3 regions of the Dactylosporangium maewongense genome follow, and region 3 is predicted to be linked to each of the others. Evidence: riboswitches for the same ligand, from Rfam matches in the RefSeq annotation. Region 3 holds a riboswitch; each other region holds the start of a gene.

Region 1 (4,572 bases), on a different contig from region 3:
CATGTCAGTCCCGTCCCGCTCGGAAAGATGTGCACTGCCGGCCGTCAGCGACGTTGTGCCCACCTCCGGCGCACCGCCCGACGCGAGGTCTCGAGTGACTGCGGTGACCGGCGCCGGGAACGCAAAAACGGCGCGCGGCCAGCCTACGGCGCACAGGCGACCAGAGCCATGGCCGATCGGCGAGTCGTTGGTCTTCTCACTCGCATTCGGCCGTAAGAAGACCAGAAAGCCGTCGACTCGGCGGAGGAGACCGCCGAGTCGCTTGGTCGGTACGGCCGGCCAGCCGCTGTTGCAGTTTCTGATGTCCATCGTCGAACCCCCGCGTTCCCCGTGTCCGGAGGACGCTTTCGGCCCGTCCCCCGGTTTACCGCCCGCGCTTGGCCTTCCGGCGCTGCGCGACTTCCCGCTCCCGCACGACCTCGACGACCGTCGTCGGCTCGGCGAGGACGGCGTCCCCGCACAGCCGTACCGACGGCGCGCCCGCTCCAAGCCGGCTCAGGACTTCTGCGTGCTCGGCGATCTCCGCCGCGGCAGAGGATCCCTTGAGCGCGAGCAGTCGCCCACCGACGGCGGTGAGGGGAAGACACCATCCGGCAAGCCGGTCCAGCGGTGCGACTGCTCTGGCGGTGACGACATCGGCGAGGGGAAGCTTCCCGACGCACTCCTCGGCCCGCGCCCGGACCACGGTGGTCCGCTCGAGGCCGAGCGCCGTCACCGCTTCGGTCAGGAACGCGGTGCGTCGTGCGAGCGGCTCGACCAACGTGACGAACAGGTCGGGACGAGCCACTGCCAGCACCATACCGGGCAGGCCGGCGCCGGAGCCGACGTCGACGACCGTGGCGTCCGATTGGATGAGTTCGCTGAGGACGGCGCAGTTGAGCATGTGGCGTTCCCAGATGCGCGGCGCCTCGCGAGGGCCGATCAGCCCTCGCACCACCCCGTCGGTGACAAGCAACTGAGCGAACCGCTCAGCCAACGGGAGCCGATCGCCGAACACCTTCTCGGCGGCCGGCAACACCTCGTTCGGAACAGCACCATCCATGCGGTCAAGCAAATCACGCCGCCCCCGCGCGACCGGCCACTGGGGACAGATCGGCGCACGGGGGCGGCAAGAAGAGGGCCGCTCGAAGACGCGGCCCCCGATGTTTCACGTGAAACGTCGCTCCGCGGCCGTCACGGCGTTGCGGAAGAGCATGGCGACCGTGGTGGGGCCGACCCCGCCGACGCGCGGCGTGATGGCGCCCGCGACCTCCGCGCACGACTCGTCCACGTCGGGCAGGAGCCGCCGGCCGGAGTACCGGACCCCGCCGCCGATGACTGTCGCGCCGGGCTTCACGTGCTCGGGCTGGATGATGCCCGGCACGCCGGCCGCGGCGATGAGGATGTCGGCCCGCTGCGTGTACCGCGGCCAGTCCGCGACGCCCGTGTGCACGACCGTCACGGCGGCGTTGGCGGTCGGCCGCTTCTGCGACAGGAGCATCGCCAGCGGACGGCCCAGCGTCGCGCCGCGCCCGAGGATGACGACCTCCCTGCCGCTGACCGGGATCTCGTAGTGCGCGAGGAGCGCCTCAATTCCGGCGGGCGTGCAGGGGAGCGGCCCGGGCATGCCCGCGGCAAGACGCCCGAGGTTCAGCGGGTGCATGCCGTCGACGTCCATGTCCGGATCGACCCGCTGCAACGCGACGTCGTAGTCAAGGTGCTGCGGCGTCGGGTACTGAATGAGCAACCCATGCACGTCGGGGTCAGCGTTGAACCGGTCGATGACCGCGTGCAGCGCCTCCTGCGTCGTGTCTGCCGGCAGGTGCTCGTGCGGCGACTCGAACCCGAGCTCCGCCGCCTGCCGCTGCTTGATGCGGATGTACCCCGCGCTCGCATCGTCATCGCCGACAAGGATGGTCGCCAGCGAGGGCACAACCCCCTGCGCGCGCAACGCCGCCACCCGCGTCGCAACGTCAGCCAGGATCTTCTCGGCGACAGGAGCGCCGGGCAGGAGAACAGCAGTGGTCGTGGACATACGACTCCCCGACGTGAGGACCCAGGCGGTCGACCCTCACAACTCGAGCTCCCCGATGGTCCGTCCCATCCCGGTGCCGCCAGTCGCGTCTGCCACCCATTGTCCCCGATCCCATCCCCTCCCGACCACGCGGGGACGAACCCCGACGAAGGAATGCAGGAACGCTTACAGCCGACACGCCCCACCCAAGACGCCATCACCAGCCCTCGTGACGCGCCGCCCGCCCCTGTACGGCCGTCAGTCGCAAGACCGGGCAGACAGGACCGCGTCGACTCCCGCAACGTGCGGACGACGCTTGTGGCGCCAGCCTGCATCGCACTCGGGACCAGCTGTGTGGGTCCGGCGCGGGCGGGGGCGACCGGCGCCCTTGGCATCCAGCAGTGTGGTGATCGAAGGCCGGTCCTGGTCGTGATGACGGCCAGAACACTCCTTCGATCAAGCGCCGGTACAGGGGTCAGCACTTCGACTGCTGCCCGCCAGGACTCGAAGGAACGGTCAGGACCCACGACCCGGACACGGGAAGGCAGCGCGGTGCTCGAACCAAGGAGCACGGCGCGTGGATGACGTTCGGACGCGATGCCGAGAGCAAGAGGGGCAGGCGGCCGACTTGGACGCAGGCGCAGGGCAGTTGCACAGACGCACCGGGCCCGCGGTACGAGGGTGCGGGATCTTCCCCTCGATACAGAGCGCGGCGCGCGGGCAGCGTGGGACACAACGCACTACGGGGAAGGCGACAACCCGGACGCGAAGGCGGTGACCGGCCACAGTGCAGTCGGCGCGAAGCTCGACTCGACCGAAAGCTAAAGCCGGGGCGCGCAGCACGGACGGGGACACAGACGCAGAGGACGGAACGTTCGCCAAGAGACGGGGCACGGAGCCGGGGGCGAGCAGTCGAAGTGCCGACCCCTGCATCATGTTGCCTCGGTCGGACAGGTGCGGACGTAGGGCACGAGCTCCGGAGGCGGGGCATGGTGCCACCGGACACGGGGGCGGGGCACGCGACACAGGCGCAAGGCACGGACACCAGAGCGCGGAAGCACGGGGCGCGCGAAGAACAGTGCGCGAGGGCACGGCGAGCAGCGACCGACTGGTGCGTGGAAGAGCGAGGCCCGTATGCGCCCCCGCGAGATGCGTGCGGGGGCGGACGCGGGGGACAAGGCACGGAGTCGGAAACGTGCGGGGGCGTGGGCGAGCAGAGCGGAGACGCGTCGGGTCAGGACGCATCGTGTAGAGAGGCAGACAGGTGGGTGTACGGAGGTGAGCCGCAAACGGAAAGCGGGGCGCCCCGTCATGGGGCGCCCCGCTTCGCGGTGGGCTTGGGTCAGGCGACCGGGCGGACCACGATCCGGCGGGCCGGCTCGACGCCCTCGGACTCGCTCTCCACGCCGGGGAGGGCGTTGATGACGTCGTGGACGCACTTGCGCTCGAAGGCGCTCATCGGCTCCAGGCGGACGGCCTCGCCGTACTCCTTCACCTTCTCGGCGGCGTTCTTGGCGATCGCGCCGAGCTCCTTGCGGCGCAAGGCCCGGTAGCCGCCGACGTCGAGGAGGAGACGGCTGGGGGAGCCCGTCTGCCGGAAGACCGCGAGGCGGCTCAGCTCCTGCAGTGCCTCGAGGGTGGCGCCGCGCTGGCCGACGAGTGCCTGGAGGCGGCGGCCGGAGCCGTCGCCGCCCTCGACGACCTCGACGACGGGGCGGCCGCTGACGACGAGCTCGTCGATGTCGCCGTCGTAGTCGAGGATGTCGAGGAGGCCTTCGACGTAGTCGGCCGCGATCTCGCTCTCCCGGAACAGGTCGGCCGCGGCACGGCCGTTGCTGCCGCCGGAAGCCTTCGCCGATTCGCCGTCGCTGGAGTCGGCGTCCTCGTCGGCCTCGTCCGTGTCGTCGGCGTCCTCGATCTCGTCGAGGTTGGCGTCCTGATCCGCAGCGTCGTCCTCGGTGCCGCGCGCGTCGAGATCACTGGTGGTGTCGGTCACGAAACTCATCTCCGCTTGTTTGGGGCGCCGAGGCGCCGTCACAGGTCGTCGGTGAGGGGTGGTGGTGCACAGGGAGCGCCGCTCGCCGGCCCGGGGAGGGGTGGGCCGGCGGGGTCGCATCAACCCGACTGCCGCTTCGCGGCGCCACCCTTCTTCGGGTTGATCGGCTTGGCGCCGGGCTTCGGGGCAAGGGCCTTGCCGTTGGCCTGGGCCTGCTTGGCGGCGGCCGCCGCGGCCTGCTGCGCCGCTGCCTCGTCCTTGGCCTTGCTGAGCATCGAGCGGAGGCCGCCGGCCGGCTTCGCCGCGGGGGCGCCGCCCTTGGTCAGCGAGGGGCCGCCCTTGCTCTTGTACGGGGTCGTGTTGGCGGTCGCGCTCGCCGGCGGCGGGTACTTGTGCAGAACCCAGTACTGCTGGCCGAGGGTGATCGCGTTGTTGGTGACCCAGTAGATGATGACGCCGATGGGGAAGTACCAGCCGGAGGTGAGGGTGAAGAACGGGATGCCGTAGAGCATGAACTTCTGGATCATGCGCTGCTGCGGGTCGCTGTTCCACCCGGTCTTCATAATCATCTGACGCTGGGTCA
Region 2 (4,572 bases), on a different contig from region 3:
CCTGCCGCTCGACGTCACCGACGCCGCATCGGTGGAGGCCGCCGCGGCCGCGGCCGGCGACGTCACGCTGCTGGTCAACAACGCCGGCGTGGCGACGTTCGCCAACCTCGTCGACGGCGACCTCGACGACATCCGCCTCGAGATGGAGACGCACTTCTTCGGCACGCTCCGCGTGGTCCGCGCCTTCGCCCCGATCCTGGCCGCCAACGGCGGCGGCGCCGTCGTCAACCTCCTGTCGGTGCTGTCGTGGATCACGTTCCTCAACGCCACGTCCTACGCCGCGGCGAAGGCGGCCGAGTGGAGCCTCACCAACGGCATCCGCCTCGAGCTCGCCGCCCAGGGCACCCAGGTCTCCGGCGCCCACCTCGGCGCCGCCGACACCGACATGATGTCCCGCTGGGACGTGCCGAAGCTCGACCCCGCGGCCGTCGCGACCGCCGTTGCCGACGGCGTCGCCCGGGGCGACCTGGAGATCCTCGTCGACGACGCCGCCACCGGCGCCAAGCAGGCCCTCGCCGCCGACCTCAGGACGGTGTACCCGCAGCTGTCGTGACCGCCCCACCCGCCGCGGCCAGCCGGTCGGCGAGCAACTGCGTCACGGCCGGGGTGTCGATGATGCCGTCGCCCGTCAGGCGCGCGTAGGCGTCGACGGCCTCGGCGATCGTCATCCCATCCCGGCGGAACACCGCGAGCAGCCGCACCCGCACCGGACGGTTGACCTCGGGGTCGGCGTGCACCCGGGCGAGCCCGACGCGGGCGATGAACGCCTCCCGGGCGATTCCGATAAGCGGACCCCAGTCGCAGGCCACACCCTCGGCCCCGCAGTCGCACTGCATCGAGACGGACGACTCGATGCGCCCGTAGATGACGGACTCCTCCGGCCAGCTCCGGCTGATGCCGCCGCACTGGGCGCACGGCGCCAGCAGCACGTCACCTTCACGCCGCAGCATGCCGCCACTGTACCGACGACCGGCGGCGCTGCGGGGAGCGCGACCGCACCGGCGCCGAGGCCGTGGGAAGGCCGGCGGAGCTGGCGTGGCGCCGGCTGGTCGCCGACGCCACGCGTCTGCCTCGCTAGGACGGCATCAGGGCAGCATCGCCGGGTTGCCGGCCAGCGCCGCGACCTGGTCCGCGGTGAGGAACGCCTTGTCCAGGGCGGGTTTGCGGTCGGTGGCGGTGTCGTGGGGGTAGACGGGGACGGTGCGCTGAGCGGTCACGCTGAAGTGGCCGCCCTGCAGGTAGCGGCGGGCGACGATGACGTCGCCGCCGTCGCCGTGGTCCTCCAGCCAGACCACGACCGGCACGCCGGCGACGTCGACGATGCGGCAGTCGCGGCCCGCGTCAGGCAGGGCGCACAGGCCGCCGGGCGGCACGGTCTCGCTGGTCTGCGCCAGGTACGCGCCGAGGTAGCCCTCCCCGTGCCCGTCCGAGACGACGACGTGGGCGGACATCACCACGAGCGCCGAACCGGTCGGCGAGTCCAGGCGCATCGCCGGCGTGCTCGGACCGGCGAACGGGTACTGGGTGTGTCCCGAGTACCCCGCCGGCAGGGCCGCGACGAGCAGGTCGTACACGGCGCGGTCGTGCGTCGGGAGCGCCTGCGCCGACGGTACCGGCGCCGCGGACGCGACCTGAGAAGCGGTGGGCTGCGCGGCGGGCACGGCGACGAACGGCGCGGGGGCCGTCGGGCGGGACGGCAGCAGCGCGGGCGCGACCAGGGCCGCCGCGACCGTCACGCCGGCGAGACCCGCGGTGGCGGCGACGACCCGGTCGCGGGTCCTCGCGGCCCGGGCGGCGACCGCGAGGACCCGCTCCGCCTCACGCAGCGGCGGCGCGTCGTCGAGGGCGAGGTCGCAGAGCATCTTCACGTCGTTCACTGGAGTCCTCCGGGGCTGGTCGGTCTGAGGTCTTCGAGGGTGTCGCCGAGCACCTCGCGCAGGTTGTCGAGGCCGCGGGCGGTTTGGCTCTTCACGGTGCCGGTGGAGCAGCCGAGCACGTCGGCGACCTGCTCGACCGACAGGTCCGCCCAGAAGCGCAGGACCAGCACCGCCCGCCGCCCTTTCGGGATGCGCAGCAGCGCCCGCTTGAGCACCTGCCGGTCCTCGACGCCCCGCTGGTCGGGGACGCTCGCGTCGAGCACCTCGTCGTCGGGCGTCGGGCGTTCCCGCCGCCACGGACGCCGGCGCTCGTCGAGGAAGGCCCGCAGCAGCACCCGCCGCGCGTACTGGTCGAGCACGTCGTGCCGGTCGATCCGGCCCCACGCGCGGTACAGCTTCGTGAACACAGTCTGGGTCAGGTCCTCGGCGAGGTGCCAGTCCCCGCACAGCAGGAAGGCGGTGTTTCTCAGGTGTCCGGCGCGGGCGGCGTAGTACGCGACGAACTCGTCGTCGTGCGGGCGCCGGCCGCGCCTCAGAATTCGCATCATCATCGCGATAGACACGTACAGCACGCGGAAATGGGTTGCTCGGGCAGGCGGTCACGCTCACGCCTCTGGCGAGTTCGCCCGTGACAACGCACCGCCGAGGGCCGGTAGGCTGCGGGTGGCCGCTACTGGCGCGGGTGGACACCACCGGGGACCGGCCGGATCGATGGGTGTGGCGCCGTCCGCCTGGGCGCCTCCGGGAAGCAGACGTCCTGCGAAACGGAGGCACGGTGGACCTGCGCCATGGCATGAACCCGCACCAGCGACCCGCGAAGATGACATCGCTCGACCCGGGGCGGCCGCCGTTGCGGTTCCTGCACGGGGCGCCGTCGTTCGTGAACGTGCTCGACGCGGCCGGGGCCTGGCAGCTGGTGCGGGAGGCGGCGGCCGCGCTCGGCGGGCCGGTCGCGGCGTCGTTCAAACACGTGTCGCCCGCCGGGGCCGCGACCGCGGGTCCGCTCGACGGGGTCATGGCCGCCACGTACCGGCTGAATCCCGCCACAACCGGGCGGCCTGGCTGGCCGGGAGGGACGGGATCGCGTTCGTCTCCGACGGGGCGCTGCCCTTCGCCGACAACGTGGAGCACGCCGCCCGGCACGGCGCGCGGTACATCACCGAACCGGGCGACTCGATCCGCTCCACCGACGTGTCCGCCGAGTGCGACCGCCGCGGCATCACCCTCGTCCGGACGGGAATCCGGCTGTTCTGCCATTGAGCCCGGAGGCACGGCGGCCCCCGGCATGACGCGGCTCTCAGTGCGGACACAGGGATCGAGGACGATGATCGGGGTATGACGGCGGTGTTGGAACGTCCGGCCGCGGTACTGGTCGCGGTCTCGCGGCCATGGTTCTGGCCGGTGTCGTGGGTGCCGGCGTACCTCGGCACGGTGCTGGCGGGTCACAACTGGCTGCCCGCGCCGGCCGACCGGGGGCGCGCGCTCGTGGCGCTGCTGGTGCTCGGGCCGCTCATCTGGGGCGCGGTGCTGGCCCAGAACGACCTGCAGGACCTACGCAGCGACCGCGACAACCCGCGCAAGGCGACGGCCCCACTGGTCACCGGAGCGGTCTCCGCCAGGCGATTGCGGGTGTGGTACCGGTGGCTGGCGGTCACCTGCGTCGCGGCCGCCCTGTACGTGGGTCCGCTGTTCGTGCTCGGCGTCGCCGGGGTGCTGCTGCTCGGCTGGGCGTACAGCGTGCCGCCGCTGCGGCTGAAGACCCGGCCCGGCTGGGACGTCGCGGTCAACGCGCTGGTCGTCGGGGTCGTGTCGCCGGCCGCGGGCTGGGCGATCACCCGGCCGCCGTGGGAGTTCCCGTGGCAGTTCGGGCTGATCGGCCTGCTCTTCGCCGCCGCTCTGTACGTGCCGACCACCGTCACCGACCTGGCCGCCGACACGGGCGCGGGCGACACGACGTTCGCCGTGCGGTTCGGTCCACGGTCCGCGCACCGGCTCGGCGTCGCGCTGTGGGCGGCGGCGCTGGCGTTCTGCGTGCTGCTGGCATGGCTGGACGTGCTGGTGCCGCGCTCGACGCTCGTGCCGCAGCTGCTGATGACACCGGTCCTGCTCGCCGCCTACGCGGTCCTGACCCGCCGCCCGACGATCACGAAGATGGCCGTGGTGTCGATCCTGTTCGGCATCCCCACGATCGGCTTCGCGCTCGCGTACATCGGCTGACGCGGCGGCGGGTCCTTGACCTTGCCCCAAGGGAAGGCCGCAGACTCGGGGGCGTGGACGGAAAGCACCTGCTGGCAGGGCAGTTCGGGGCGGCCTCGCGGCTGTCGCCGAAGGCCCTGCGCCTGTACGCGGAGCAGGGGCTGCTCATCCCGGCCGAGGTGGACCCGGCGACGGGCTACCGCTACTACCGGCCGGACCAGCTGCCCCGGGCCCGGCTGATCGCCAGGCTCCGGTCGCTCGGGCTGCCGCTGGCGAAGATCGGTGCCCTGCTCGACCTCACCCCGCAGGCGCGGGCGCTGGAGCTACGGGGGTGGTTGCGCACGCAGCGCGACCGGCTCGACGAGCGCGCCGCGGTGGTCGAGGCGGTCGACCGCTCCGGCGAGGACCTCGCGCTCGCCGGAGCGGTCCGGCTCCGGGACGTCGCCGCGACCAGGGCCGTCTGCCGCCGGCGGCAGGTCGACATCCGCGGGCTGAAGGA
Region 3 (4,572 bases):
CTCCGGCAGACCCGGCGCGTTTCGGCACGCCGGCGAGTGACCGCCCGGCCCGGCGCCCCGTCGAGCGGCCGGCCGAGCGGCCGGCATGGACCGGCAGTCTGTTCGACGGCGAGAAGCCCGAGCTCGTCGCCGAGCCCCTTGAGCTCAGCCGCTCCTGGCAGGCCGACGCCGAGGCCCGCTCCCTCCGCCGGCGCGAGCGCCAGCAGCCCTCCGCCACCCACAACTCCGCCGACGACCCCGTGTCCAGCGCTCCGACATCGGGCGTTCCCACCTCCGGCATCCCGACGTCGGGCGGGCCCACCTCCCGCATCCCCACGTCAGGTGCCCCGGCCTTCGGCGGCCCCACATCGGATGCTCCGGCCTACGGTCGACCCACGTCAGGCGCTCCGGCCTACGGTGGACCCACGTCGGGTGCTCCGGCCTCCGGTTTCCCGGGGTCGGGCGGCTCGCGGTTCGACGGCTCCGCGTTCGGGAGCTCGTCGGACGGTCCCTCCGGTGCCTGGCCGGTGTCCTCGCCTGCCTCTGCCGGCCCGGCCGCCTCCGCCAGCCCTGTCGAGCGGCCTACCGTCCCGCCGTCGACGCCGTCCCGGGCGGACGCGTTGCCGGAACCTTCGTGGGGACGTGACTCTTGGTCGCAGGGCTCGTCCGCGGGGCCGGCACTGACGGAGCGATCGTCCGCGGCCTCCTCATGGTCGGACTCCGCGCGGCCGGCGCAGGGCCGTTCCGAGGATTCGTGGTCGGGCTCGTCCTGGTCTGACTCCTCGCAAACGGATCATCTCCGCTCTGATCGGAACTGGTCAGACGCTCCGAGCTCGGATCGTGCTGCTTCGGATGCGGCTGGTTCGGATCGCGCTTGGTCGGAGCCTTCACGTCTGGAGTCTTCGCGTCCAGAGTCTTCGCGCGCTGATTCTTGGCGGTCGGAGTCTGCGCGGTCGGAGCAGGACCGGTCGGATCGGGCGGGGTCGGACGAGGGGCAGGTGGGGGTTCCGAGGGCTGGGGCTTCGGCAGCCACGTGGTCGGAGCAGGGGCAGACCGGCGTATCGCGAGCGGGTGGACGAGACGACGACCGGGCCGGCGCGCAGCCGGGCACGAGGGCGGCGGGTGCCGCTGAGGACGGCGCTGACTGGTGGGACGCCGAGGCGGCGGCTGGCTCCCGGGCCGGTGTCGACGAGGCGCCGGTGGAGCAGCCTGCCAAGCGGTCGCGGTGGGGGTTCTCGAAGGCGGGGAAGGGCAAGAAAGGCCAAGCTGCTGCGGGCGATGCCCCGGCCGGGCGTCCCGGGTCCGGAGCGCCTGCGGCCGGGAGTGACTGGGCCGCAGGGACGGAGGCCGGGCAACGGGCCGGGGCGGCCGATCCCTCGACGCCCGCTGGACGGCCTTCCTGGGCGACCGACCCGACGACCGGTTGGGAGAGCGACCCGAGTGGGGAGTTCACGTCCGAGCGACGTGCCGGCTCCGCGTCGCGCACCACCGGCACCACCGGCACCGCCCGTCCCGACCACACCGGCGACTGGGCCGCCGGCTTGGACCGCGGAGACAACGGCCGGGGCGGCGACGACTGGGCCAGTGGTTCGGGGCGCGGTGCTGACAACGGTCGGGGTGGCGGTGACTGGGCCGGTTCGGACCGCGGCGGTTCGGATCGCGGTGGGGACTGGGCTGGTGGGGCGGACCGGGGCGGGCTGAGTGGGCGCGGTGAGGACCGGGGCGGGCTGAGTGGGCGCGGTGAGGACCGGGGCGGGCTCGGTGGGCGCGGTGAAGACCGCGGCGGGCTGAGCGGGCGCGGTGAAGACCGCGGCGGGCTGAGTGGGCGCGGTGAGGACCGGGGCGGGCTCGGCGGGCGCGGCGAGGACGTCGAGCGGGCCGGGGACCGTGGCCGGGGGGAGCGGGGTGGGTTTGGCGGGGGTGTGCCGGGGCAGCGGCAGCGCGCGCGGGACATGGTGTTCGACGACGATGTGGCGCCGTTGGAGCTCAACCTCGACGAGGAGCCCAAGAATCCCGACCAGAAGTCACGGCGGTTCCTGCGCCGCGGCAAGTAGCGACGAACGCCGCAAGTAGCGACGAACAACCACACGAGGGGCGGATCCGGTCACACGAACCGGAGCCGCCCCTCGCGTGTTGTGGGGTCAGTGCCAGCCGGGCATCGGGTACGCGGACAGCAGCTCGCGGACCTCGGCGGCGATCGTGTCCAAGGCGTCGTCGTCGGACTTGATGGCGGCGTCGACGGCGCGGGAGATCCAGTCGGCGACCTGGGGCATCTGGGTCTCGGTGAGGCCGCGGGTGGTGAGGGCGGGCGTGCCGATGCGCAGGCCGGAGGGGTCGAAGGGCTTGCGGGTGTCGTACGGGACGGTGTTGTAGTTCGTCTCGATGCCGGCGCGGTCGAGGGCGCGGGCGGCGGGCTTGCCGCCGATGTTCTTGCCGGTGAGGTCGATCAGGATGAGGTGGTTGTCGGTGCCGCCGGAGACCAGGTCGAAGCCGCGCTCCAGCAGGGCGGCGGCGAGGGCGCGGGCGTTGGCGACGATCTGGTGGGCGTAGGTGCGGAACGACGGCTGGGCCGCCTCGCGGAGCGCGACGGCGATGCCCGCGGTCGTGTGGTTGTGCGGGCCGCCCTGCAGGCCGGGGAAGACGGCCTTGTCGATCGCCTTGGCGTACTCCGCGGTGGAGAGCAGCATCGCGCCGCGCGGGCCGCGGAGGGTCTTGTGGGTGGTGGTCGTGATGACGGAGGCGTGGCCGACGGGGGAGGGGTGCGCGCCGCCGGCGATGAGGCCCGCGATGTGCGCGACGTCGGCGACGAGGACCGCGCCGACCTCGCGGGCGATCTCGGCGAAGCGCGGGAAGTCGATGGTGCGGGGGATGGCCGTGCCGCCGGAGAAGATCAGCTTCGGGCGTTCCCGCAGGGCGATGTCGCGGACCTCGTCGAAGTCGATGAGGCCGTCGGACCGGCGGACCGTGTACTGCACGGGGCGGAACCACGCGCCGGTCGCCGAGACGGACCAGCCGTGGGTGAGGTGGCCACCCATCGGCAGGGCCATGCCCATGACGGTGTCGCCGGGGGCGGCCAGGGCCATGTAGACGGCGAGGTTCGCGGGGGAGCCGGAGTAGGGCTGCACGTTGGCGTGCTCGACGCCGAAGACCGACTTGGCGCGGGCGATCGCCAGCTCCTCGATCGGGTCGATGAAGCGCTGGCCCTCGTAGTACCGCTTGCCGGGGTAGCCCTCGGAGTACTTGTTGGTGAGGACGGTGCCGGTCGCTTCGAGGACGGCCTGGGAGACGTAGTTCTCCGAGGCGATCATCCGCAGCGTGTCGTGCTGCCGGGCGGCCTCGCGCTGGATCAGGTCCGCGAGGTCGGGGTCGGCCGAGGTGATCGACGGCAGGGCGGGAACATGCATGGGGCTTCCTCCCATACGGGTGACCGTGGCACCCAGGCGCGCGGTGCCAGCGATGCAGGAAGCTCCCCGGTGGTCGGTTCCACCTTGATGTGCGCCAGTCGCAGTACCACCGATGCTAGTGCACGACCGGGCGGAAACCCCGGGCCGATCCGATCGAACTGGCCCGGGGTGACGACCGTTACGGCACCTTGCGGTAGGCGCCGTCGCTGGCCGCGGTGGCCATCGACGCGTACGCGCGCAGCGCCGCCGAGACGGGTCGCTGCCGGTCCAGCGGCGTGTACGGCCGCTCGCGCTTCTCCTGCGCGACGCGGCGCGCGGTCAGCACGTCCTCGTCGACGACGAGGCTGATCGAGCGGTGCGGGATGTCGATCTCGATCCGGTCGCCGTCCTCGACGAGGGCGATGAGCCCGCCGCCGGCCGCCTCGGGCGAGATGTGACCGATGGAGAGGCCGGAGGTGCCGCCGGAGAAGCGGCCGTCGGTGATGAGCGCGCAGGCGCGCCCCAGGCCCCGCCCCTTCAGGAACGACGTCGGGTAGAGCATCTCCTGCATGCCCGGCCCGCCCTTCGGGCCCTCGTACCGGATGACCACCACGTCACCGAGGACGACCTCCTTGGCGAGGATGCCGTCCACCGCGGACTCCTGCGACTCGAAGACCCGTGCCGTGCCGTGGAAGACGAGGTTCTCCTCGGGCACGCCGGCGGTCTTGACGACGCAGCCGTCGGGGGCGATGTTGCCGAACAGGATCGCGAGGCCGCCGTCGGCGCTGTAGGCGTGCTCCTTGGAGCGGATGCAGCCCTCGGCGGCGTCGGTGTCGAGCGTCGCCCAGCGGTTGGACGTGGAGAACGGCTCAACGGTGCGGACCCCGCCGGGCGCGGCGTGGAAGAGCTCGAGCGCGGTTTCGGAAGCGTTCCCGGAACGGATGTCCCATTCGGCCAGCCAGCTGGACAGGTCGGGCGAGTGGACGCTGCGGACCCCATCCCGAAGCAGGCCCGCGCGGTTGAGCTCGCCGAGGATGGCGGGGATGCCGCCGGCGCGGTGGACGTCCTCCATGTGGTACTTGGGGCTGTTGGGCGCGACCTTCGACAGGCACGGCACCCGGCGGGAGATGCCGTCGATGTCGGCGACGCTGAAGTCGACCTCGGCCTCGCGGGCGGCCGCGAGCAGGTGCAGGACGGTGTTGGTGGACCC

What was found. A riboswitch is a leader RNA that binds a small molecule or an ion and turns the genes downstream of it on or off. The one in region 3 is predicted to bind ZMP and ZTP.
Region 1: linked by a shared signal. The riboswitch ahead of ABD332_RS39525 (bifunctional 5,10-methylenetetrahydrofolate dehydrogenase/5,10-methenyltetrahydrofolate cyclohydrolase) and the one ahead of ABD332_RS38540 (serine hydroxymethyltransferase) in region 3 are both predicted to bind ZMP and ZTP.
Region 2: linked by a shared signal. The riboswitch ahead of ABD332_RS60265 (hypothetical protein) and the one ahead of ABD332_RS38540 (serine hydroxymethyltransferase) in region 3 are both predicted to bind ZMP and ZTP.

What each region holds. Positions count from the first base shown of each region.
Region 1 covers NZ_BAAAQD010000019.1:188,293-192,864, reverse strand. Annotated here, with positions in the region: gene rsmG (16S rRNA (guanine(527)-N(7))-methyltransferase RsmG) at 365-1,042, opposite strand; gene ABD332_RS39525 (bifunctional 5,10-methylenetetrahydrofolate dehydrogenase/5,10-methenyltetrahydrofolate cyclohydrolase) at 1,148-2,014, opposite strand; ZMP/ZTP riboswitch at 2,027-2,111, opposite strand; gene ABD332_RS39520 (Jag family protein) at 3,336-3,998, opposite strand; gene yidC (membrane protein insertase YidC) at 4,109-4,572, opposite strand, start outside.
Region 2 covers NZ_BAAAQD010000026.1:109,194-113,765, reverse strand. Annotated here, with positions in the region: gene ABD332_RS46220 (SDR family oxidoreductase) at 1-553, shown strand, start outside; gene ABD332_RS46215 (hypothetical protein) at 525-950, opposite strand; gene ABD332_RS46210 (hypothetical protein) at 1,086-1,877, opposite strand; gene ABD332_RS46205 (SigE family RNA polymerase sigma factor) at 1,874-2,422, opposite strand; ZMP/ZTP riboswitch at 2,537-2,621, shown strand; partial or broken gene ABD332_RS60265 (hypothetical protein) at 2,593-2,868, shown strand; gene ABD332_RS46200 (hypothetical protein) at 3,000-3,137, shown strand; gene ABD332_RS46195 (UbiA prenyltransferase family protein) at 3,213-4,094, shown strand; gene ABD332_RS46190 (MerR family transcriptional regulator) at 4,148-4,572, shown strand, end outside.
Region 3 covers NZ_BAAAQD010000018.1:244,048-248,619, reverse strand. Annotated here, with positions in the region: gene ABD332_RS38545 (hypothetical protein) at 1-2,033, shown strand, start outside; gene ABD332_RS38540 (serine hydroxymethyltransferase) at 2,121-3,383, opposite strand; ZMP/ZTP riboswitch at 3,407-3,495, opposite strand; gene ilvD (dihydroxy-acid dehydratase) at 3,562-4,572, opposite strand, start outside.